Regions from separate parts of the Bradyrhizobium sediminis genome, predicted to be linked through region 3. Evidence: predicted binding sites of a transcription regulator. Region 3 holds the regulator's gene; each other region holds the start of a gene.

Region 1 (7,247 bases), 1.7 Mb from region 3:
CCGCGGCAAAGGCCGTCGCCAAACGCGGGCTGCCGATCGAGATCGCGCCCGGCACGATCGTCTCGGGCTATTCGCCGATCCGCGGCGAGATCGATCCCGCTCCCCTGATGCGGAAGCTGGCCGCAGAGGGAGTGCTGCTGGCGCTGCCGGCGATCGTCGCGCGCGGCAAGTCGCTGGCCTTTCGCGCCTGGTCTCCCGACGACCGGCTGATGCTCGGACCGCTCGGCATCCCCGAGCCGTCGCCCGCCGCCGCCGAAGTCGTTCCCGATATCATGCTGGTGCCGCTGGCCGCATTCGACCGGCTGGGACATCGCATCGGCTATGGCGGCGGATATTACGACTACACCCTGGCGCATTTGCGCAAGGCGAAAGCCATCACGGCCATCGGCCTCGCCTTTGCCGCGCAGGAAATCGAGGCCGTGCCTGCGTTGTCGCACGACGAGGCGCTGGATTATGTGCTAACGGAAACGCGAGTGTTCGATTTCCGGAGCTAACAACTTGCGTATTCTTTTCGTCGGGGACGTGGTCGGCAGGGCCGGGCGCACCGCCATCTCAGAGCATCTGCCAGGCATGATCCGCGACTGGGCGCTCGATCTCGTCGTCGTCAATGGCGAGAACGCCGCCGGCGGCTTCGGCATCACCGAGTCGATCTACCAGGAATTCATCGACGCCGGCGCCGATGCGGTCACGCTCGGCAACCACGCGTGGGATCAGCGCGAGGCGCTGGTGTTCATCGAGCGGGCGCCGCGACTGGTTCGTCCGGCGAATTTTCCGAAAGGCACGCCGGGCCGCGGCGCCGCGCTGGTCGACACCAAGAACGGCCAGCGCGCGCTGGTCGTCAACGCCATCGGCCGCGTCTTCATGACGCCGTTCGACGACCCGTTCGCCGTCATCGGCCGTGAACTCGAGGCCTGTCCGCTGCGCGAGGCGGCGGACGCCATCGTGGTCGATTTCCATTGCGAGGCGTCGAGCGAAAAGCAGGGCATCGGCTTCTTCTGCGACGGCCGCGCCAGTCTCGTGGTCGGCACCCACACCCATGTGCCGACCGCTGATCACCAAATCCTTTCCGGCGGCACCGCCTACATGACCGATGCCGGCATGACCGGCGATTACGATTCGATCATCGGCATGCAGAAGGAAGAGCCGCTGCGGCGTTTTACGACGGGCATTCCCTCGGGCCGTTTCGAACCGGCGGCGGGTGCTGCGACATTCAGCGGCGTCGCGGTCGAGACCGACGACGAGACCGGGCTGGCGCTCAAGATCGCGCCGGTGCGAAAAGGCGGAAGGCTGGAGCCGACGCTGCCGGGGTTTTGGTAGGTCAGAGCTTGTACGCCGTCCTGAATCCGCCCCAGTGGCGGCCGTTGACGCGGATCGGCACGTCGATCTCGCGCATCATGATGGTCTTGCCGTTGCCCATGTCGCGCGCATAGCTCTGGATCAGGTAGGCGCGCAGATTGCGGCCGGCGGCGAGGCCTGCGGGATCGTTGAAGATGCGGCGGTTGCGGCTGTTGGCGGTGTTCCAGGCGACGTCGCCGGGACGCTGCGGATGCGAGTAGAGCTTGTTGTGCACCGGCAGGTAGCCGTTGCGGTCGATCATCACGCAGAACGCCATGCGTGGGTCCTTGGTGAGGAACGCCTCCTGGAACGGCGGCAGCGCGCGATCGGCCCAGTCCAGGATCCGGGTGCGGTGCTGCACCGGATTGCTGCCGGGGATTTCGACGTAGTTCTCGTCGAACATGTCGTCCATCGAGATGGCGCCGCTCCTGACGCCGTCCTCGAAAATCCTGGTCAGCGCGCGGCCGGCTTCGATGGCGCTGGTAACGGCTTCGGTGTTTTCGTCCTGGATCGACCAGAGCTTGTCTTCGATCTGTTCGACCAATGCGGCATCGGGCCGCTCGAATCGCGCCTGCACGCCGGCCTTCGACCGTTCGCCGGTGCGGATCCTGCAGGCGCCGATACCGTGTATCGTGGCGTCGAGGGTTTCATTCAGCGGTAGCCTCTCGGCCTCCGGTCCGCCGATCAGGATGCCTTCCCGGGCGATCTCGTAGACCGAGGCGGCGACCGGGCCGCGCGCACTCCGGAGGTCTATTGGGAGATTGCACGGCAGTCGCAGGCTCGCGTGCTGGTCCTTGCGCTCGTCCTGGCGCAGCAACACCGCGCAGCGCGACTTGAGCTTCTGCGCGAACATGGTGACGGCCTTGCCGGCGCTGGCGACACGTTCGCCATGGGTCTCGGCTTCCTTGGTGGCGCTGTCGATTTCGGCGGCGCTGTCGCCGACCGCGACGATGAAGTTCGACGCGGTGGCGGCGTTGTCGGACATCGCGCTGGTGGTTTCATTCTGCTCCGCCACTGCGCCGGTGACGTTCTCGAACACCGGGCGGATCGCCTCGATCGCAAGCGAGATGCGGTGCACCGCATCGACCGAGCCCGCGGCATCCTTCTGCAGCGCGTCGATCTTCTTCGAGATTTCCTCGGTGGCGTTCTGGGTCTGCACCGCCAGCGCCTTGACCTCGGTGGCGACGACCGCGAAACCGCGTCCGGCGGTGCCCGCCCGTGCCGCCTCGATGGTGGAGTTGAGCGCCAAGAGCGTGGTCTGCCGGGCGATCTGCGCGATCAGATTGACGACATTGCCGATCGCGGCCGAGGACTCCCTCAGGCGGTCGACATTGAGGCTGGCTTCGCGGGCGGCTTCGCCGGCCTGGTCGGCCAGCTTGCTGGCGTCGCGCACCTGGGACCCGATGCCTTGTGCCGAATGGGTGAACTGGTCGGCGGCCTGCGAGAAGGTGGTAGCGGTGGATTGCGCGGCGCTGGTGCGCCCGGTCAGGGCGTCGGTGCGCTGGCGGATGGTGGAAAGCGTGGCCGCCGTGGCTTCGGCGCCGCCGGCGACCGAATTGGCCGCGCGCTCGAGCTGGCGGATCATCGCGCCCAGTTCGAGTTCGAGCAGTTCGAGGATTTCCCTGGCCGAATCGCTATCCGAATTACCGGGCGCAGCGGCCGCAACGGCGGGGGGCGCCACCGCCGGAGCGACCGCGGGCGCGGCCGGTTCGGGCCGTTTTCGAAACAAACCGAATGCCATGAGCGTCTCTCGGAACGAGAAAGGAGAGCGGCATCCTCGCACTTGGGCGTGAAATCATGGTTAATATCTGCCTCTTAAGCGGGCAGCAGCCACTACCGCCATACCGAAAATCCCTGCAAATCTTTGATTTTGGAAGGTTAGCGGCCTATAACGCCGCGCCTTCCACCCATTCCTCCCGGACGAATCGCCGAAAGAGACCGCATGGCCGGACATTCCCAATTCAAGAACATCATGCACCGCAAGGGCCGGCAGGACGCCCAGAAATCGAAGCTGTTCTCTAAGCTGGCGCGGGAAATCACCGTCGCCGCCAAGATGGGCGCGCCCGATCCCAGCATGAACGCCCGGCTGCGCGCCGCGATCATCTCCGCCCGCCAGGAGAACATGTCGAAGGACTCGATCGAACGCGCAGTGAAGAAGGCGACCGGCACCGAGAGCGAGAATTACGACGAGATCCGCTACGAGGGCTACGGTCCGGGCGGCGTCGCCGTGATCGTCGAGGCGCTGACCGACAACCGCAACCGCGCGGCGTCGGACATCCGCTCCTTCTTCACCAAGTCCGGCGGCAATCTCGGAGAAACCGGCTCGGTCTCCTTCATGTTCGACCGCACCGGCATCATCGAATACGACGCCAAGGTCGCCTCCGACGATGCGATGCTGGAAGCGGCGATCGAGGCCGGCGCCGATGACGTGATCTCGAGCGAGAGCGGCCATGAGGTCTACGCCTCGCAGGAAACCTTCCGTGACGTCGCCAAGGCGCTGGAGGCGAAATTCGGCGAAGCCCGCAAGGCGGCGCTGACCTGGAAGCCGCAGAACACCGTGGCGGTGGACGACGAGACCGGCGAGAAGCTGTTGAAGCTGATCGACCTCCTGAACGAGCACGACGACGTGCAGAACGTCTACGCCAATTTCGAGGTTTCCGACGCGCTGATGGCTAAGATGGGTGGGTAGGAGTCCATCCCTCCGGAATTCCTTTCCTGCCTGATGGATGTGCGGGTCATGCCCGCGCATGACCGCATGGAATGCGGCGCATTCCCGGGGTACGGCGTTCCGTTTCTGTTTCGCCCGAAACGCTCCGGCGGTATCACTACCCCATGACATCTCAGCCGATTCGCCATCCCGTCCGCATCATGGGCATCGATCCGGGCCTGCGCCGCACCGGCTGGGGCGTGATCGAGATCGACGGCAACCGGCTCGCCTTCGTCGGCTGCGGTTCGGTGGAACCATCCGACAGCCTGCCGCTGGCGAGCCGGCTGCTGGCGATTCACGAGGGCCTTGCCGCCGTGCTCGGCGACCTGAAGCCGGCCGAAGCCGCGGTCGAACAGACCTTCGTCAACAAGGACGGCGTCGCCACCCTGAAACTCGGGCAGGCGCGCGGGGTCGCGATGCTGGCGCCGGCGATGTTCGGAATTTCGGTTGCGGAATACGCGCCCAACCAGGTGAAGAAAACCGTGGTCGGCGCCGGCCATGCCGACAAGAACCAGATCCTGGCGATGCTGAAAATCCTGCTGCCGAAGGCCGAGCCGAAATCGGCCGACGCCGCCGACGCGCTGGCGATCGCGATTACGCACGCGCATCATCGCGGCAGCGCGGCGCTGCGGCTGAAGGTGGTCGGGATATGATAGGCAAACTGAAAGGGCTGATCGATTCCTACGGCGAGGATTATGTGATCCTCGACGTCGGCGGCGTCGGCTATCAGGTGCATTGCTCGTCGCGCACGCTGCAGGCGCTGCCCTCGCCGGGCGATGCCGCGGTGCTGTCGATCGAGACCTATGTGCGCGAGGATCAGATCAGATTGTTCGGCTTCCGCAGCGACATCGAGCGCGAATGGTTTCGGCTGCTGCAGACCGTGCAGGGCGTCGGCGCCAAGGTGGCGCTGGCGGTGCTCTCGACCTTGCCGCCGGCGGATCTCGCCAATGCCATTGCGCTGCGCGACAAGGCCGCGGTGACGCGCACCCCGGGCGTCGGCCCCAAGGTCGCCGAGCGCATCGTCACCGAACTGAAGGACAAGGCGCCCAGCTTCGCCAATGTCGATCCGGCGCTGGTGCATCTGTCCGGCGCGATCGACGATCACCGCGCGCCGCGCCCGGTCACCGACGCGATCTCGGCCTTGGTCAATCTCGGCTACGGCCAGCCGCAGGCGGCGGCCGCCATCGCCTCGGCCTCGCGCAGCGCCGGCGAAAATGCCGAGACCGCGCAGCTCATCCGGCTGGGGCTGAAGGAGTTGGCGAAGTGAAGACTCCAGACACGAGCGCTGGCGCACCTCTTACCTCGCCCCGCTTGCGGGGAGAGGTCGGATTGCGCGTAAGCGCAATCCGGGTGAGGGGGACTCCCCGCGAGCGAGTATGTGGAGAATCCCCCTCACCCCACCCTCTCCCCGCAAGCGGGGCGAGGGAGAATAACCAGTGTGGTTCCATCACATGACCACGCCCTCCCGCATCGTCACCCCCGAGCGCCGCAGCGACGATGTCGGCGATACTGCGCTGCGCCCGCAGCTGTTGTCTGAATTCGTCGGCCAGGCGCAGGCGCGAAAGAACCTCTCGATCTTCATCGAGGCCGCGCGCAAGCGCGGCGAGGCGCTCGACCACGTGCTGTTCGTAGGTCCCCCCGGCCTCGGCAAGACCACGCTGGCGCAGATCGTGGCGCGCGAACTCGGCGTCGGCTTCCGCGCCACCTCGGGACCTGTCATCGCCAAGGCCGGCGATCTCGCCGCGCTTCTGACCAATCTCGAAGAGCGCGACGTGCTGTTCATCGACGAGATCCACCGCCTCAGCCCCGCGGTCGAGGAAGTGCTCTATCCCGCGATGGAGGACTTCCAACTCGACCTCATCATCGGCGAGGGCCCGGCGGCGCGCTCGGTCAAGATCGAACTGGCCAAATTCACGCTGGTCGGCGCCACCACGCGCGCGGGCCTGTTGACCAATCCGCTGCGCGACCGCTTCGGCATTCCGGTGCGGCTGAATTTCTACACCGTGGAAGAACTGGAGAAGATCGTCACCCGCGGCGCCCGCGTGCTCAAGATCGGCATGACGCCCGACGGCGCCAACGAGATCGCGCGGCGCGCCCGCGGCACCCCGCGCATCGCCGGACGGCTGCTGCGCCGGGTGCGCGATTTCGCCTCCGCCGCCGACGCCGCGTCGATCGACCGCAGCATCGCCGACAACGCGCTGAGCGCGCTCGAAGTCGATGCCGCCGGCCTCGATGCGATGGACCGGCGTTATCTCACCACCATCGCGATGAATTACGGCGGCGGGCCGGTCGGCGTCGAAACCATGGCGGCGGCGCTGTCGGAACCGCGCGACGCCATCGAGGACATCATCGAGCCGTTCCTGATCCAGTGCGGCTACCTGCAGCGCACCCCGCGCGGCCGGCTGTTGACTTCGCACGCTTTCAAACATCTCGGCCTCGCCGAGCCCGCGCGCGATCCGGCGCAGTTCGGATTGTTCGGCAGCCCCGACGGCGACGACTGATACGCGCCACTGGTTATCTGCTGACGATCTGCACAAACGGACCCGAATTCGGCTGCAATGCGCCACCAGCATGACGGTGCATCACGGTTGAGCCTCATGATTTCCCGACGTCATTTCCTGCGCTTTCTGGCCGGGCTCGGCGCTACCGGCGTATCCACCGTCGCCTATGGATTTGGCGAGCCCGCGCTGCGGCTTCGCGTCGCGCGCTACAATATAACGCCGCCGCAATGGCCCGCCGATTTCCGGCTCAGGATCGCCGTCATCACCGACCTCCACGCCTGCGATCCCTGGATGTCGCTGGCGCGCATCGAGGCGATCGTGGAACGCACCAATGCGCTGCGCGCCGATGTCATCGTGCTGCTCGGCGACTACGTCGCCGGACATCGCCATGTGACGCGCACCATTCCGGCCGGCGAATGGGCGCCGGTGCTCGGCGGATTGAAGGCGCCGCTCGGCGTCCATGCGGTCCTCGGTAACCACGACTGGTGGGACGACAGGACGGTGCAGCGCGAGGGCCAGGGGGTGACCATGGCCCGCCGCGCGCTCGAAGCCGCCGGCCTTCCGGTTTACGAAAACGATGTGGTGCGGCTGACCAAGGCCGGCCGGCCGTTCTGGCTGGCCGGGCTCGGCGATCAACTGGCGTACCTTCCGGCGCGCCGGTTCAGGCCGGTCAAGCGCATCGGCGTCGATGATCTCGCCGCGAC
Region 2 (7,247 bases), 1.0 Mb from region 3:
TAGACAGGACAAAGCACTCTAACCAACCGAGATTTTTCCCATGCCAATCGTCAACCGCGTCGCCGATCTGCAACCCGATATCCAGGCCTGGCGCCGCGATATCCATGAAAACCCCGAATTGCTCTACGACGTTCACCGCACTGCGGCATTCGTGGCGGACCGGTTGCGTGAATTCGGCTGCGACGAGGTCGCCACCGGCCTCGGCGTCACCGGCGTGGTCGGCGTCATCAAGGGCCGCAAGCCCGCCGGCAAGGGCGAGGTCAAGGTGATCGGGCTGCGCGCCGACATGGACGCGCTGCCGATCGAGGAGGAGACCGATCTGCCATACGCCTCCAAGACGCCGGGCAAGATGCACGCCTGCGGCCATGACGGGCACACTGCGATGCTGCTGGGTGCGGCGCGGTACCTCGCCGAGACCCGGAATTTCGCCGGCGATGCGGTGGTGATCTTTCAGCCGGCGGAGGAGGGCGGCGCCGGCGCCGCCGCGATGATCAAGGACGGCCTGATGGACCGCTTCGGCATCGATCAGGTCTACGGCATGCATAACGGCCCGGGAATCCCAATCGGTTCCTTCGCGATTCGGCAGGGACCGATCATGGCGGCGACCGATTCCATCGACATCCGGATCGAAGGGCTCGGCGGCCACGCCGCGCGGCCGCACAAATGCATCGATTCCGTCCTGGTCGGCGCGCAGCTCATCAACGCCTTGCAGTCGATCGTCGCGCGCACCATCGATCCGCTGGAATCGGCCGTGATTTCGATGTGCGAATTCCACGCCGGCAACGCCCGCAACGTGATCCCGCAGACTGCGGAACTGCGGGGCACCGTCCGCACCCTGACGGCCGAGGTGAGGGAACTGATCGAGAAGCGGGTGCGCGAGGTGGTTGCGGGTGTGGCGCAGATGACCGGCGCCAGGATCGATCTAGTCTACGAACGCGGCTATCCGGTCGTGATCAATCACGCCTCACAGACCGATTTCGCGATCCAGGTGGCGAAGGAAATTGCCGGTGACGGCAACGTGCATGAAATGCCGCCGCTGATGGGCGCAGAGGATTTCGCCTACATGCTGGAGGCGCGTCCGGGGGCGTTCATCTTCTGCGGCAATGGCGACAGCGCCGGCCTGCACCATCCCGCCTACAACTTCAACGACGACGCCATCGTCTACGGCACGTCATACTGGATCAAGCTGGTCGAGAACACGCTGGCGGCGTGAGCCGTCAGCGTCGCACGACGTTGATGGCGCGGCTGATATCGCGGTGAAGCGGAACATGGCGGGATTGTCGCGCCGCAAGAGCGGCGCGCTGTGCAGCGTCCGGGGCTAGGGCCGCCACGCAGCGCGCCGACCCCTGAGAACGTCACGGCGCTAATATACTTACAATTAAAGGTTGTGCGAATGAATGTCAAATCCTTGCGGCGAATCTCGTGCCTGAATGGTGTGCATATCCTTACGCTGCGCGCGCCAATTTTCTCATGAGATCGGCGGCAATCTCGAGATCATCGACGAAGCGCTGATATTCCCGCGCCTTGGCGGCCGCATCCGGCAGCCGCAACAGATAGGACGGATGCACCGTCACCAGCGCCTTGGCGCCGTCGTCGAGATCGATCAGCCGGCCGCGGCTCCTGTTGATCGGCGTGATCTTGCCGAACACGCTTTGCGCCGCGGTGGCGCCCATCGCCACCACCAGATCGGGTTTGATCGACTTGAGTTCGCGTTCGTACCATGGCCGGCAAGCCCTGATTTCAGGCGTCGTCGGCTTCTGGTGCAGGCGGATTTTCCCGCGAGCCAAGAATTTGAAATGCTTCACCGCGTTGGTGACGTAGACCTTCTTGCGGTCGATGCCGACTTGTTCCAATGCACGGTCGAGCATCACTCCTGCAGGCCCCACGAACGGCCTGCCGGCGAGGTCTTCCTTGTCCCCGGGCTGCTCGCCGACCAGCATCAGGGATGCATGCGGCGGGCCTTCGCCGAACACGGTCTGGGTCGCATCTTTCCAGAGCGGACAAGCGCGACAGCCGGCGGCCTCCTCGCGCAAGGCTTCGAGGCTGACGCCGGAGGGGTGAGACGCTGGGGTCATGGGCGTTTCCCGCTTGCCGTTAAGGCTATCACTGCGCCGAGCCGGGAGCCAATGCGGGCAGGGTGTCGAAGGCTCCTTTCCATCCCATTGGGATTGTTAACGAAAATCGTGAATGCGGATCCTGATTGACTCCGCAGGGCCTATTAGCTTTATATTAGAACATATCATGAACAAATGGACCGGCCGCTGGTTCTCTCCTGAACCGGCGGCGGCCACCATCCCAGAGGAGCGGCGCATGAGCGGCGCACGCACGAACACGCTTGCGAGTTTGCGCGGCAGCATCGAGCGCATCGAGGCCCATGCCGACGCCACCGCGCCGGCGCGCGTCGCGCTCGGGCATGCGGATGCGGATGCGATGCTGCAGGGCGGTCTCGCGCTGGCCGCCATGCACGAGGTATTCGCCGAGGGACGGCAGAGCGCCGCGGCGACGGGCTTCATCGCAGGCCTTGCAGGGCGGGCGGCGGCGCGGCGGCCTCTGGTGTGGGTACGGCAGGATTTCACCGAGATCGAATCCGGCGCGTTGTCGATGAGCGGGCTGGCCGAACTCGGCCTCGATCCGCGCCGCGTGGTGACGGTGCGTGCCGCCGACATCGACGCCGCATTGCGCACCGCCGCCGACGCGCTGGCCTGCGATGCGCTCGGCGCCGTGGTGCTGGAAGTCTGGGGCGAAACACGACAGCTCGATCTCGTCGCCAGCCGCAAGCTGACGCTGGCGGCGCAGGCCTCCGGAGTTACCGGATTAGTACTGCGGGTGGCGGCGGAACCACAGCCCTCGACGGCGGAGACGCGATGGATCGTGCGCGCGGCGCATTCGCCGCCCGCCTCCCTCTGCAGCGCGTGGGGCGCGCCGGTGTTCGACGCGCAGCTCGTCCGCAACCGTCATGGCCCGGTCGGGCGGTGGATCATGGAATGGAAATGTGATGAGTGCCTTTTCGAGAAACCGGCGGCGTATCCTCAGCCTGTGGCTGCCGCGCCTGCCCATCGACCGCATCAAGCGCCAGCTCGCGCGCGACAGCGCCGCGCCGGGTAATAGCGAACCCAGCATCGTCGTCGCCAGGCAAAACAACGCGTTGCAGATTTTTGCGCTCGATGACGCCGCCGCGCGCCTCGGGCTTTCGATCGGCCTGCCGCTCGCCAATGCCCGCGCCATCTGTCCGCAAATAACAGTGTTCGATGCCGATGAGGCGGCCGACGCCAGGGCGCTGGACGACATAGCCTGTTGGTGCGACCGCTTCACGCCGCTGGTGGCGCTCGATCCCCCGTATGGCCTGTTTCTCGACATCACCGGCTGCGCCCATCTGTTCGGCGGCGAGGCCGCGCTGATGGAAATCGTCTGCGGCGCGCTGACGCGGCACGGCTTTGCCGTCAGCGCAGGCATCGCCAGTACCTCGATCTGCGCGCGGACGATGACGCGCCATGTTTCGGGAAAAATCATCAGTGAGGGCGAGGAAGCCGCTGCGGTCGGGCCGCTGCCGGTGTCCGCGCTCGGCGCCGCTGACGCCATCACCCGCGGCCTGCGCCGCGCCGGGCTGAAAACCATCGGCGATGTGGCCGCGCGCGCGCGTCACGAGATCACGGCAAGGTTCGGCGCTGATTTCACCACCCTGCTGGAAGGCGCGCTGGGGCAGGGCGATGCGCCGATCAGCCCGCGCAAACCGCTGCCGGATTACATCGTGGAGAAAAGGTTTCCCGAACCGGTCGCCACCGAAGCCGTGATCTCGGCAACGCTGTCGCGTCTGGCCGGGATGCTGGTCGCGGCGATGGACCGGCAGGGCAAGGGCGCGCGGCGGCTGCAGGCTCATTTCTTCCGCACCGACGGAGTAGTTCGCGCGATTTCGGTCGACACCGGACAGCCCGTGACCAAGGCCGAGGTGATCGACCGGTTGTTTCGTGAGCGGCTCGATGCCCTGAACGATCCGCTCGATCCCGGTTTCGGTTTCGATCTCATCCGCCTGTCGGCCAGCCGCGTCGAGATCGTCGTGCAGCAGCAGCGCGATCTCGACGCCAAGGTGCACGACAATGACGAACTGGCGGCCCTGATCGACCGCATCGCCGCGCGGATCGGCGGACGGCGCGTGGTCGTGCACCTGCCGCAGGACACCCATATTCCCGAACGCGCGGTACTGGCGGCGCCGGCGCAGCACCATCTTGCCGCGGCCCAGCAGGCGGACTGGCCGGCACGGGCGGAGAGCGAACCTCCCTTGAGGCCGCTGCGGCTGTTCGCGCGGCCGGAAGCGATCAAGGTGATCGCGGAAGTGCCGGATGGGCCGCCGGCGTGGTTTCAATGGCGGCGGGCCACCCATACGGTGATGCGCGTCGAAGGTCCGGAGCGCGTCGCCATGGGATGGTGGCGTTCCCCGGCCGAGATGCTGACGCGCGATTATTTCCGCGTCGAGGACGAAGCCGGCCTGCGGTTCTGGCTGTACCGCGACGGTTTGTACGATCGCGAGATCGCGCAGCGCGAGGGCGAAATCGCTCAGCCGAACTGGTTCGTGCATGGACTGTTCGCATGAGCTGCATGGATGGCATGGCCTATGCCGAGATCGGCATCGCCACGAATTTCTCGTTCCTGCGTGGCGGGTCGCATCCGCAGGAATATGTGCAGCAGGCGAGCGAGTTGCGGCTTCCCGCCATCGGCATTGCCGATCACAACACGTTGGCCGGCGTGGTGCGGGCCTACAAGGAGCTGGAAAACCCCGAGGTCAGATGCCGGCCGAAGCTCCTGGTCGGCTCGCGCCTCGTCTTTATCGACGGCACGCCGGATATCCTGGTCTATCCGCGCGACCGCGCCGCCTACGGCCGGCTATGCCAGTTGCTCACCCGCGGCAAGCGCGGCGACGATGCCGACAAGACCGACAAGGGCGAATGTCGCCTGAAGCTGGATGATCTCCTCGAATTCAGCGAAGGGCAGCTTCTGGTTCTGGCGCTGCCGCATCGCTTCGAGGCGGCAACGGCGCTTCAGCTGCTGGACCTGTTGCAGCGCAGCCGCGCCGATGGCGTGTGGCTGGCGGCGAGCCTGTTGTATCGCGGCGATGACAGGCGCCGGCTTTCGCGGCTGCAGCGCATCGCCGCCACCGCCCGGGTGCCGCTGCTGGCGACCAACGAGGTGCTGTATCACCATCCCGCGCGCCGCCCGCTGCAGGATGTCCTCACCTGCATTCGCGAGAAGACCACCATCGACGCCATCGGCCGGCGTCTCGAAGCCAATGCCGAACGCTACCTCAAGCCGGGACACGAAATGGCGCGGCTGTTTCGCGACGCGCCGGAGGCGATCGCGGAAACCATGCGGTTCGCGGATCGCATTACGTTTTCGCTCGATCAGCTCAAATACCAGTATCCCGACGAGCCGGTGCCGCCGGGCAAGACCGCGCAGCGCCATCTGGAAGACCTGACCTGGGCCGGCGCGCACCAGAGATTCCCGGTCCGGATTTCGCCGAAGACCAGGAAGGTCCTGCACAAGGAACTGCGGCTGATCCGGAAGCTGAAATACGCGCATTATTTTCTCACCGTGCACGACATCGTCCGTTATGCGCGCAGCCAGAATATCCTCTGCCAGGGCCGGGGATCGGCGGCGAACTCGGCCGTCTGTTACGTGCTCGGCGTGACCTCGGTCGACCCGACCAAGGTCGATCTGCTGTTCGAGCGCTTCATTTCCAAGGAACGGCTGGAGCCGCCCGACATCGACGTCGATTTCGAGCATTCGCGGCGCGAGGAGGTGATGCAGTATGTCTACCGCCGCTATGGCCGGCATCGCGCGGCGATCATCGCCACCGTGATTCATTATCGCCCGCGCAGCGCGATCCGTGACGTCGGCAAGGCGCTGGGGCTGACGGAAGATGTCACCGCCGCACTGGCCGATACGGTGTGGGGCAGTTGGGGCAAGGGCCTCGACGAAATGCAGGTCAGGCAGGCGGGCCTCGATCCGCAAAACTCCATGGTCGGGCTCGCCGTCGAGCTTGCCGCCGAACTGATCGAATTTCCGCGGCATCTGTCGCAGCATGTCGGCGGTTATGTGCTGACCCAGGACCGGCTCGACAGCTATGTGCCGATCGGCAACGCCGCGATGGACGACCGCACCTTCATCGAATGGGACAAGGACGACGTCGACGCCTTGAACATGATGAAGGTCGACGTGCTGGCGCTGGGCATGCTGACCTGCATCCGCAAATGCTTCGACCTGATTGCCGATCACAAGGGCGAACGCTACGAACTGGCGACGGTCCCGCAGGATGTGCCCGAGGTCTATGACATGCTGTGCCGGGGCGAGTCGCTCGGCGTGTTCCAGGTCGAAAGCCGCGCGCAGATGAACATGCTGCCGCGCCTCAAGCCACGGATATTTTACGACCTCGTCATCGAGGTCGCCATCGTGCGGCCCGGTCCGATCCAGGGCGACATGGTGCATCCCTATCTGCGGCGGCGCAACGGCGTCGAGAAAGTGAGCTATCCGTCGCCATCGCCCGCGCATGGCGACAAGGACGAATTGCGCAGGGTCCTGCACAAGACCCTCGGCGTGCCGCTGTTCCAGGAACAGGCGATGCGGATCGCCATCGAGGCCGCGAAGTTCACCTCGGAGGAAGCCAACGGCCTGCGCCGCGCGATGGCGACGTTCCGCAACGTCGGCACTATCGGCAAGTTCGAATCCAAGATGGTCAACAACATGATCGCGCGTGGCTACGATCCCACGTTCGCGAAAAACTGTTTCGACCAGATCAAGGGGTTCGGCAGCTACGGTTTTCCGGAAAGCCATGCCGCAAGCTTCGCCCAGCTGGTCTATGTCTCGTCATGGCTGAAGCATTTCCATCCCGATGCATTCTGCTGCGGGCTGTTGAATTCGCAGCCGATGGGTTTTTACGCCCCCGCGCAAATCGTCGGCGATGCCCGCAACAACGGCGTCGAGGTGCGCGAGGTCGACGTGTCGTTCAGCCACGCGCAGAACACGCTGGAGGAGGGAAGCGGAAAATATCACGCCGTGCGGCTCGGCTTCCGCCAGATCGACGGCTTTCATTGGATCGATCCGGATGAGGAGAGGTTGAAGAGAAGCGTTCCGTCATTCCGGGGCGCCGCGTCAGCGACGAACCCGGAATCTCGAGATTCTCAGATGTGCGATAGCACATCTGAGTTCGTCGCTAGCGCGACGCCCCGGAATGACAAGGGCGAGAAGATGGACGACTG
Region 3 (7,247 bases):
GGTGGCGCAATGGGTCGCCGCACTGCCGGGCGCGATCGGCCGCATCGCGGCATTCGGGACCGGGCCGCTGGTCGCGGCCAGCCTCGGCATCATCCTGATGGGGCTGCTGCGCACGCCGCTGCGCTGGGCGGGCGCAACCCTGGTGGTGCTGGCGGTGGCATGGGCTCTGGTCCGGCCGCAGCCGGATATCCTGATTTCCGCCGACGGCCACAATATCGGCGTCCGCGGCAGGGACGGACGCCTGCATCTGATCCGAAGCGCCAAGGAGGCTTTTCTGCTGCGGGAATGGCTGGCGGCCGACGCCGACGGCCGCGTCCTTACGGATTCCTCGCTCGCCGAAGGCGTATCATGCGACCAGGCCGGCTGCGTGGCGCAACTGGCCGATGGCGGCTTGGTCGCGCTGGCGTTGCGGCCCGAGGCGCTGGCGGACGATTGCGAGCGCGCGGCGCTGCTGGTCACGGCGCGGCCGGCATCGCCGGGCTGCGGCGCGCTCGTGGTCGACCAGGATCGCCTGCGCCGGCAGGGCGCGCTGGCGCTGCGGCGAACCCGCGACGGATTTGCGGTCGATGCGGTCAGGCCGAAAGGCGTCGATCGGCCGTGGTCGCCAGCGGTGGCGGGCGATGCGGAGGACGGGACCAGCCTGGTGCGCCCGGCCATCGCGAAGCCGGCGGACGCGACGCCGTCGGAAGCCGACCTGCAGGCGGACGACTGAGGCGGTGAGGCCAGTCAATCGCCAAGTCGCTGATCAAGTCAGCTTTCACCGCTGGATTGCGGATTTTCCGGCAGTTCGAAGGCGCCGAGATGAAACTCGTCGACGTCGTCCGTAGTCGTCATTTTGACCAGCGTGAAAGACGCATCCGGGAACTGCTGCCAGATGACAAGATCCTCCGCCGCAACGGTGAGCCAGCCGAACGTGAACATGTACCGGCCGGGCTCCGTCACCCGCCCGGCTTTTTGCCATGTCACCTTGCGAACCGCCAACAGCGTCCCCTTCGCGAGCGGCCCTGCCGGCCTGGACCGGCAGGGTTATCTACATGGCCATTCAGGCGGAGATCGCCGCCGCTGTTGGCGTCGCGGCTGCCGGTCGTTCCTGCGCCGTCACCTGCTGCGCAACAGGCAATTGCAGCACAGTGGCGTGCTGACCTTCGCAGAGCTGCGTCACCAGCACACTGCTTCCATCCGGAAATTCGATCGAGTCATGGTGGCGCTGCGGGACGTTCGGCTCGACCGCGCCGAATTTTCCAACCCGGAAATTGAGGGCCTTGGTCCAGATCCACCCGTTGTCGTATTTGACGTTGTCAGCGAACGCCAGTTCGGTTCCGGGAAGGATGCAGACCGCCACCTCGGGCTCGGCTTCCGAGGCGAAGCCGCGCGTCGAGGTGCCGCGGAATGTCGTGGTCGTCAGCGTCTCTCCGACTTTGGCGGGGCGTGACGCTACGGCGTGGAGACTATAGTCACACATCGGATCGCTCCTCATTCGAGATAGCCAACCCGCGCCCCTTGAGAGGCGCAGGCCTCTATCAGAGTGGACGGCAATCAAAATATGCCTGATTGTGGGCAATTCTACGGCTCTCGACGGCGAGTTCGATCACAAATGCGTTTGAGGATTTGGCGGAAATAGCTTCGCCGCGCGCGCGACAGATGCATTCACCGCGGCCGCCATTGGACTGCCGCGGTTTCCCTGCCTGGGAACGACCGATCCGGGGCGGATCAGTACTTCCGGTACAGTCCGATCAGCTTGCCCTGAATCCTGACCCGGTTCGGCGGCAGGATGCGGACTTCGTAGGAGGTGTTGGCCGGCTCCAGCGCGATCGACGCGCCGCGGCGGCGGAAGCGCTTCAGGGTTGCTTCCTCCTCGTCGATCAACGCCACCACGATGTCGCCGGTGTCGGCACTGTCGTTGCGCTGGATCAGTGCCATGTCGCCGTCGAGAATGCCGGCGTCCACCATGGAATCGCCGCGCACCTCGAGCGCGTAATGCTCGCCGGAGCCGAGCATGTCCGGCGGCACGCTGATGGTGTGACTGCGGGTCTGCAGCGCTTCGATCGGCGTGCCTGCGGCGATGCGGCCCATGACGGGAACCGCGACCGGACGCTCGCCGTCACTCTCGGAACCGGCACTGCTGGAACGCACCTTGCCGAGCGTGCCTTCGATCACGCTGGGCGTGAAACCGCGGCGGCCGTTGCCGGCGCCGGCGCCTGAAATCTCGGGCAGCTTGATGACCTCGATCGCGCGGGCGCGATTGGGCAGCCGGCGAATGAAGCCGCGCTCTTCCAGAGCGGTGATGAGGCGATGGATTCCCGACTTCGAGCGCAAATCCAGCGCGTCCTTCATCTCGTCGAAGGAAGGCGGAACGCCGGATTCCTTCAGGCGTTCGCTGATGAATCGCAGGAGTTCATATTGTTTGCGCGTGAGCATCTCGACCAATCCCCAGTTTGACGGTGTCATTCGATTCCGAGAGGCGTTTTCCGGGAATCGAGGCGTTCAGGGAATCAAAGACTCCAGAACTTCGATTAGCTGGCACCAATACTCGAAACAAATCATGAACAGACACTATATGTTCCATATGTGTTCCGCAACCACTTAATTTATCGTCAACGCAGCAGGATTTGTTGGGACAGGTGGTTTTGGGGTCAGTCCGGAAGCCGCAGGATCTCGCAGGGCGTGCCAGCGGCAGCGGCAGGCGCAAACGGGCGGCGCATCACGAGCGCCGCTGCCGCAGCGAGATTTCCGAGCAGCGAGCTGTCCTGATGGTTGACCGGAGTGGCGATCAGGACGCCGTCGGCGCGCCGCTCGAGACGCGCGCGAAGATAGTCCTCGCGCATGTCGTTGGCGGCGACGTCGGACCCGAGCAAAGCCGTTTCGCTGACGTGGTGGACGGCCGACCGGCCGGACAGCGCGCGAATCAGCGGCGCCAGGAACAGGAAGCCGCAGACATAGGACGACACGGGATTGCCGGGCAGGCCGATCACCCGCATCGCGCCGAGCCGCCCGTGCATCATCGGCTTGCCCGGCCGCATCGCGATCCGCCAGAACGCCATGGCGACGCCCTCGGCCTCCAGCGAGCGCTTGACCAGGTCGTGGTCGCCGACCGATGCGCCGCCCATGGTGACGAGGATGTCGGCGCCGCTGTCGCGGGCGCGGCGGATGCCTGACGTGGTGGCCTCGACGGTGTCGGCGGCGATGCCGAGATCGACGGTCTCGGCGCCTGCACCCCGGGCCAGCGCCCGCAGCGCGTAGCCATTGGAATAGACGATCTGTCCGGGGCCGGGGATCGAGCCTGGCATCACAAGCTCGTCGCCGGTGGCGAGCATCGCCACTTTCGGCCGGCGATGCACGGCCAACTCCGGGTGGTTCATGCCCGCGGCCAGCGAGAGATCGCGGTCGGTGAGGCGGGTTCCGCGCGGCAACAACACGTCGCCCTCGCGAAAGTCGATGCCGGCCGGGCGGATATGCCGCCCGGGCCGCGCGGCTTCCGTGATCGTGATGCCGCCGTCCTCGACGACGGTATCTTCCTGGATGATGACGGCGTCGGCGCCCGCAGGGATCACGCCGCCGGTAAAAATCCGCACCGCCTCGCCCGCGCCGACCGTCCTTTCGAACGGGCGGCCGGCCGCGACCTCGCCGATCACCTTGAGCCGCGCCGCCACATGAGAGGCGTCGGCGGCGCGCACCGCATAACCGTCCATCGCCGACATCGCCTGCGGCGGCTGGGTCCGCAACGCCGCGACGTCGCGCGCCAGCACTCGGTGGTAGGCCGCATCCAGCGCGACCATTTCCTCCGGCAGCGGCTCGACGCCGGCGAGAACCGCGGCGAGGGCGTCGGCGACGGGCATCAGTGCCACGGTGAAACTCCCACTTTGACGTCATTGCCTGCGACAAACGCGAAGCGTTTGCGCAAGGGAGCGCATGCGACGAAGCAATCCAGCTTGCTGCTCCATGGATTGCTTCGCTGCGCTCGCAATGACGGTCTCATAGCTTAAATCCCGAGCTCCGCCAGCGCCTTCGCCACGTCATCGGTCGACCTCACGTGAACCCCGATCAGGCCCCGCGCCCGCGCGCCCTCGATATTATCGGCCAGATCGTCGAAGAACACGATGCGTGAGGCCGGCACGCCGATCGCCTTCACCACATGGTCATAGGCGTCAGCGTCGGGTTTCCGCAGCCCGATCGCGGAGGACAGAAACATTTCCCGGAAATGGCCGAGCACGTCGGCATAGGCGACCGGAAAATAATCGACATGGGCGTTGTTGGTGTTGGAGAAGGCATAGAGCGGCAGACGCTTTGCGGCGCGGGCCAGCAGCGCTGCGATGCCGGGCATTTCGCCGACGAAAATCGCATTCCAGCCTTCCAGCAGTTGCCGGTCGGAAAGCCCGATGCCGAGCGATTGGCGCAGGCTTTCAAAATACGCGGCATCGTCGATCTTGCCGACCTCATGACGCCGGTAGGATTCCTCGCGGACAAAGCGCGCGGCGATCTCGGCAGGCGCGCAGCCAGCGTGACCGGCCCAGCAGGTGAGCGCCTTGTTGAAATCGATATCGAGCACGACGCGGCCGAGATCGAACAGCAGCACGTCGGCGGCGCCGGGGGTGAGGAGAGGCGGGCTCATGGAGGCGGTGTACGAAAAACGAACGAAGCGGGCAACGGTGATAAGCGCTTGAAGCCCTGCAAAGCCTTCAATCCGATCGCAAAACCTCTTCCGGCGGTTTGGTGTGGCGGAACATCCGCAGCAGGGCCAGGTCGTAGCCGATCTTCAAGACTCCGCACACCACCAGCGGCAGGCCGGAGAACGGACCGGCCAGCATGAAGCCGGCGATGGCGGGGCTGATCGAGGAGGCGAGGCTGCGCGGCACTGCGGTGACGCTTGCCGCCGCGGTGCGCTCGGCGGGGGTCACCACGGCCATGACGTAGGATGACCGCGTCGGCACGTCCATCTGCGACAGCGCCGAGCGAACCAGCAGCAGCGCCAGTACCACGGTCAGGTCGGACGAAAACGCCGCCGCGATCAGGCAGAGGCTGGAGGGGATGTGCGTGAACACCATGGTGTTGATGAGGCCGATGCGGCCGGCGAGCCAGGCCGCCACCGGGAATGACATGGCGCCGAGCAGGCTCGAGAAAAAGAAGTAGACGCTCGCCGCCTCCAGCGACAGGTTGAAACGCTGAAACAGCCACAGCGCCAGCAGCGACTGCACCACGAAGCCGCCGGCAAAGGCGTCCATGCTGAACAAGGCGGCGAGCCGGTAGACGATGTTGCGGGATGGCCCGAGTGCTGGCTTCGGAACGTCCGCCGCGTGGCTGTGGTCGCGCGGCAGACGCCGGTAGAGCAAAGCCGCCAGCAATCCAAGCACGGCGTACAGATAGAACATCAGCTTGATCGCAGAGAGCCTCGACCAGCCGCCGGACACCAGCGTCTCAGGCAAGGCCGCCGCCAGCGAGCCGACGGCCGCGGTGAGGGAGCCGATCAGGCTGTAGCGGGCAAAGATGGCGGTGCGGTCGCGGTCGGCGGTCTCCTTGGTCAGCAGCGCATGCTCGAGCGGAACCAGCATGCCGAGATCGCCGCCGGACGGATTGATGCTGCCGATGAAGGCGATGAGCAGGACCAGAGCCAGCGTCTCCGCCGCCGGAAATATCAGGCCGGTGAAGACCATCAGTCCGGCGCCGGCGAGGAAAAGACTTCGCAGCTCAAACCGCGGCGCGATGAAGCCGGTGATCAGGGTCAGGACCGCCGTTCCCAGCAGCGAGGTAGAGGCGACGACCCCGATCGCCTGCGGGCTGAAGCCCGCCGCGGAGAGGTAGACCGGCAGGATGATGATCGCAAAACCGTCGCCGAAGCCGCGCAGCGCGCGGGCGCCATACAAGCAAAGAATATCGGAGGGAGTTCTCATCGAGCTGCCGACCATGTCTCATCTCCACTGATGGAGCGAGACAACGCTTGGCTGCGCGCAGCTGACCGGGCGGTTGCCGTTGGCCCGAACTCGATACAGATAATCACGCCGGGCCCGGGCGTTCAAGTGCAGGTGCCGGCATAGCGGCGCAGACCTGGTCCTTTCTTGGCTCTTTGCAAAACAAGCCGATCGTGCCGGACAGCGGCCTTACCTGGAAGCGTTAGCGATCTTGTGCTCCAGGTGGCCGGTCTCATGATCGCGGCGGAGCTGGCTCAGTGAGGTTTCGTTCAGTTGAAGGAGAACCTCGCTGAGTTCCTCGGCTTCCGGATAGCCGGCAGCGAAACCCTGTCCGTAAATCTTGCGCAACGTCTTGATGGGGGTGTTGCCGTGCTTGTGGCTGATTTCGCCATCCTTGTTGCGGTGGCGATTGTCGAGACCGGGCTTGCTCATGGTGCTCTCCATTGATCCACAGCCGGCAGCATCCGCCCGCCGGGACCGAATGGCAACCTTGCACCGCAACCGGCGAGACGGATTGCTTCGCCAGCGCTCGCAATGGCGGTCCTGGAAGAATCCGGGTTCATGAAGGCTTTGCTGTCGCCGTGCCGCGCGTATACCGTCACGCCCAGAAGAAGACCGCCCGGCCAGCACGTCGGGGTAACGATGTCCGGAAGACGAGGAAACCATTCATGACCGAAACGCTGCTGTTTTCGCCGCTGACCATCCGGGGCGTCGAGCTGAAGAACCGTATCGTGGTGCCGCCGATGCACCAGTATTCCGCGATCAAGGGATTTCCGACCGACTGGCACCTGATGAATGCCGGCAAGTTCGCCGCCGGTGGCGCGGGCCTCGTCGTCGTCGAGTCCACCAAGGTCGAGCGCCGCGGCTGCGGCACGCTCGGCGATCTCGGCATCTGGGACGACAAGTTCATCGAGCCGCTGGGGCGCCTGGTCGAGTTCATCAAGCAGCAGAACGCGGTCGCCGGCATCCAGCTCGGTCACTCCGGCCGCAAGGCGCGCGCCAACCGGCCCTGGGAAGGCGACGGACCCCTGAAGCGGACGCCCGATATCGACGACTGGGACGAATGGACGCCGGTGGCGCCGAGCGCGATCGCGCACAGCGAGAAATGGCCGGCGCCGCGGGCGCTGGAGCGCCATGAAGTGAAAGACCTGGTGCAGGCCTGGGGCGAGGCGGCCCGCCGCACCGATGCGGCCGGCTTCGACGTGCTGGAACTGCACGGCGCGCACGGCTATCTCGTCCACGAATTCCTCTCGGAAAGATCCAACCAGCGCGCCGACGAATATGGCGGCTCGGAATTAAACCGCATGCGCTTCATCACCGAGGTGACCGAAGCGGTGCGCGTGC

What was found. Region 3 encodes LexA, which represses DNA repair genes until DNA is damaged. Its sites were predicted from a motif close to TGTTCNNNNTGTGTTCNG; they were not measured.
Region 1: the regulator LexA is predicted to act here: its motif matches at 4,120-4,137, upstream of ruvC (crossover junction endodeoxyribonuclease RuvC).
Region 2: the regulator LexA is predicted to act here: its motif matches at 2,231-2,248, upstream of KMZ68_RS09810 (ImuA family protein).

What each region holds. Positions count from the first base shown of each region.
Region 1 is NZ_CP076135.1:4,794,708-4,801,954, reverse strand. It holds gene KMZ68_RS22970 (5-formyltetrahydrofolate cyclo-ligase) at 1-494, shown strand, start outside; gene KMZ68_RS22965 (TIGR00282 family metallophosphoesterase) at 499-1,317, shown strand; gene KMZ68_RS22960 (methyl-accepting chemotaxis protein) at 1,319-3,076, opposite strand; gene KMZ68_RS22955 (YebC/PmpR family DNA-binding transcriptional regulator) at 3,278-4,024, shown strand; gene ruvC (crossover junction endodeoxyribonuclease RuvC) at 4,168-4,695, shown strand; gene ruvA (Holliday junction branch migration protein RuvA) at 4,692-5,309, shown strand; gene ruvB (Holliday junction branch migration DNA helicase RuvB) at 5,494-6,543, shown strand; gene KMZ68_RS22935 (metallophosphoesterase) at 6,640-7,247, shown strand, end outside.
Region 2 is NZ_CP076135.1:2,053,490-2,060,736, forward strand. It holds gene KMZ68_RS09800 (M20 aminoacylase family protein) at 41-1,213, shown strand; partial or broken gene KMZ68_RS09805 (UdgX family uracil-DNA binding protein) at 1,446-2,084, opposite strand; gene KMZ68_RS09810 (ImuA family protein) at 2,311-3,105, shown strand; gene KMZ68_RS09815 (Y-family DNA polymerase) at 2,996-4,588, shown strand; gene KMZ68_RS09820 (error-prone DNA polymerase) at 4,594-7,247, shown strand, end outside.
Region 3 is NZ_CP076135.1:3,095,140-3,102,386, reverse strand. It holds gene KMZ68_RS14785 (ComEC/Rec2 family competence protein) at 1-712, shown strand, start outside; gene KMZ68_RS14780 (hypothetical protein) at 751-981, opposite strand; gene KMZ68_RS14775 (hypothetical protein) at 1,043-1,462, opposite strand; gene lexA (transcriptional repressor LexA) at 1,711-2,418, opposite strand; gene KMZ68_RS14765 (molybdopterin molybdotransferase MoeA) at 2,634-3,845, opposite strand; gene KMZ68_RS14760 (HAD-IA family hydrolase) at 3,980-4,609, opposite strand; gene KMZ68_RS14755 (MFS transporter) at 4,677-5,900, opposite strand; gene KMZ68_RS14750 (hypothetical protein) at 6,093-6,335, opposite strand; gene KMZ68_RS14745 (NADH:flavin oxidoreductase/NADH oxidase) at 6,572-7,247, shown strand, end outside.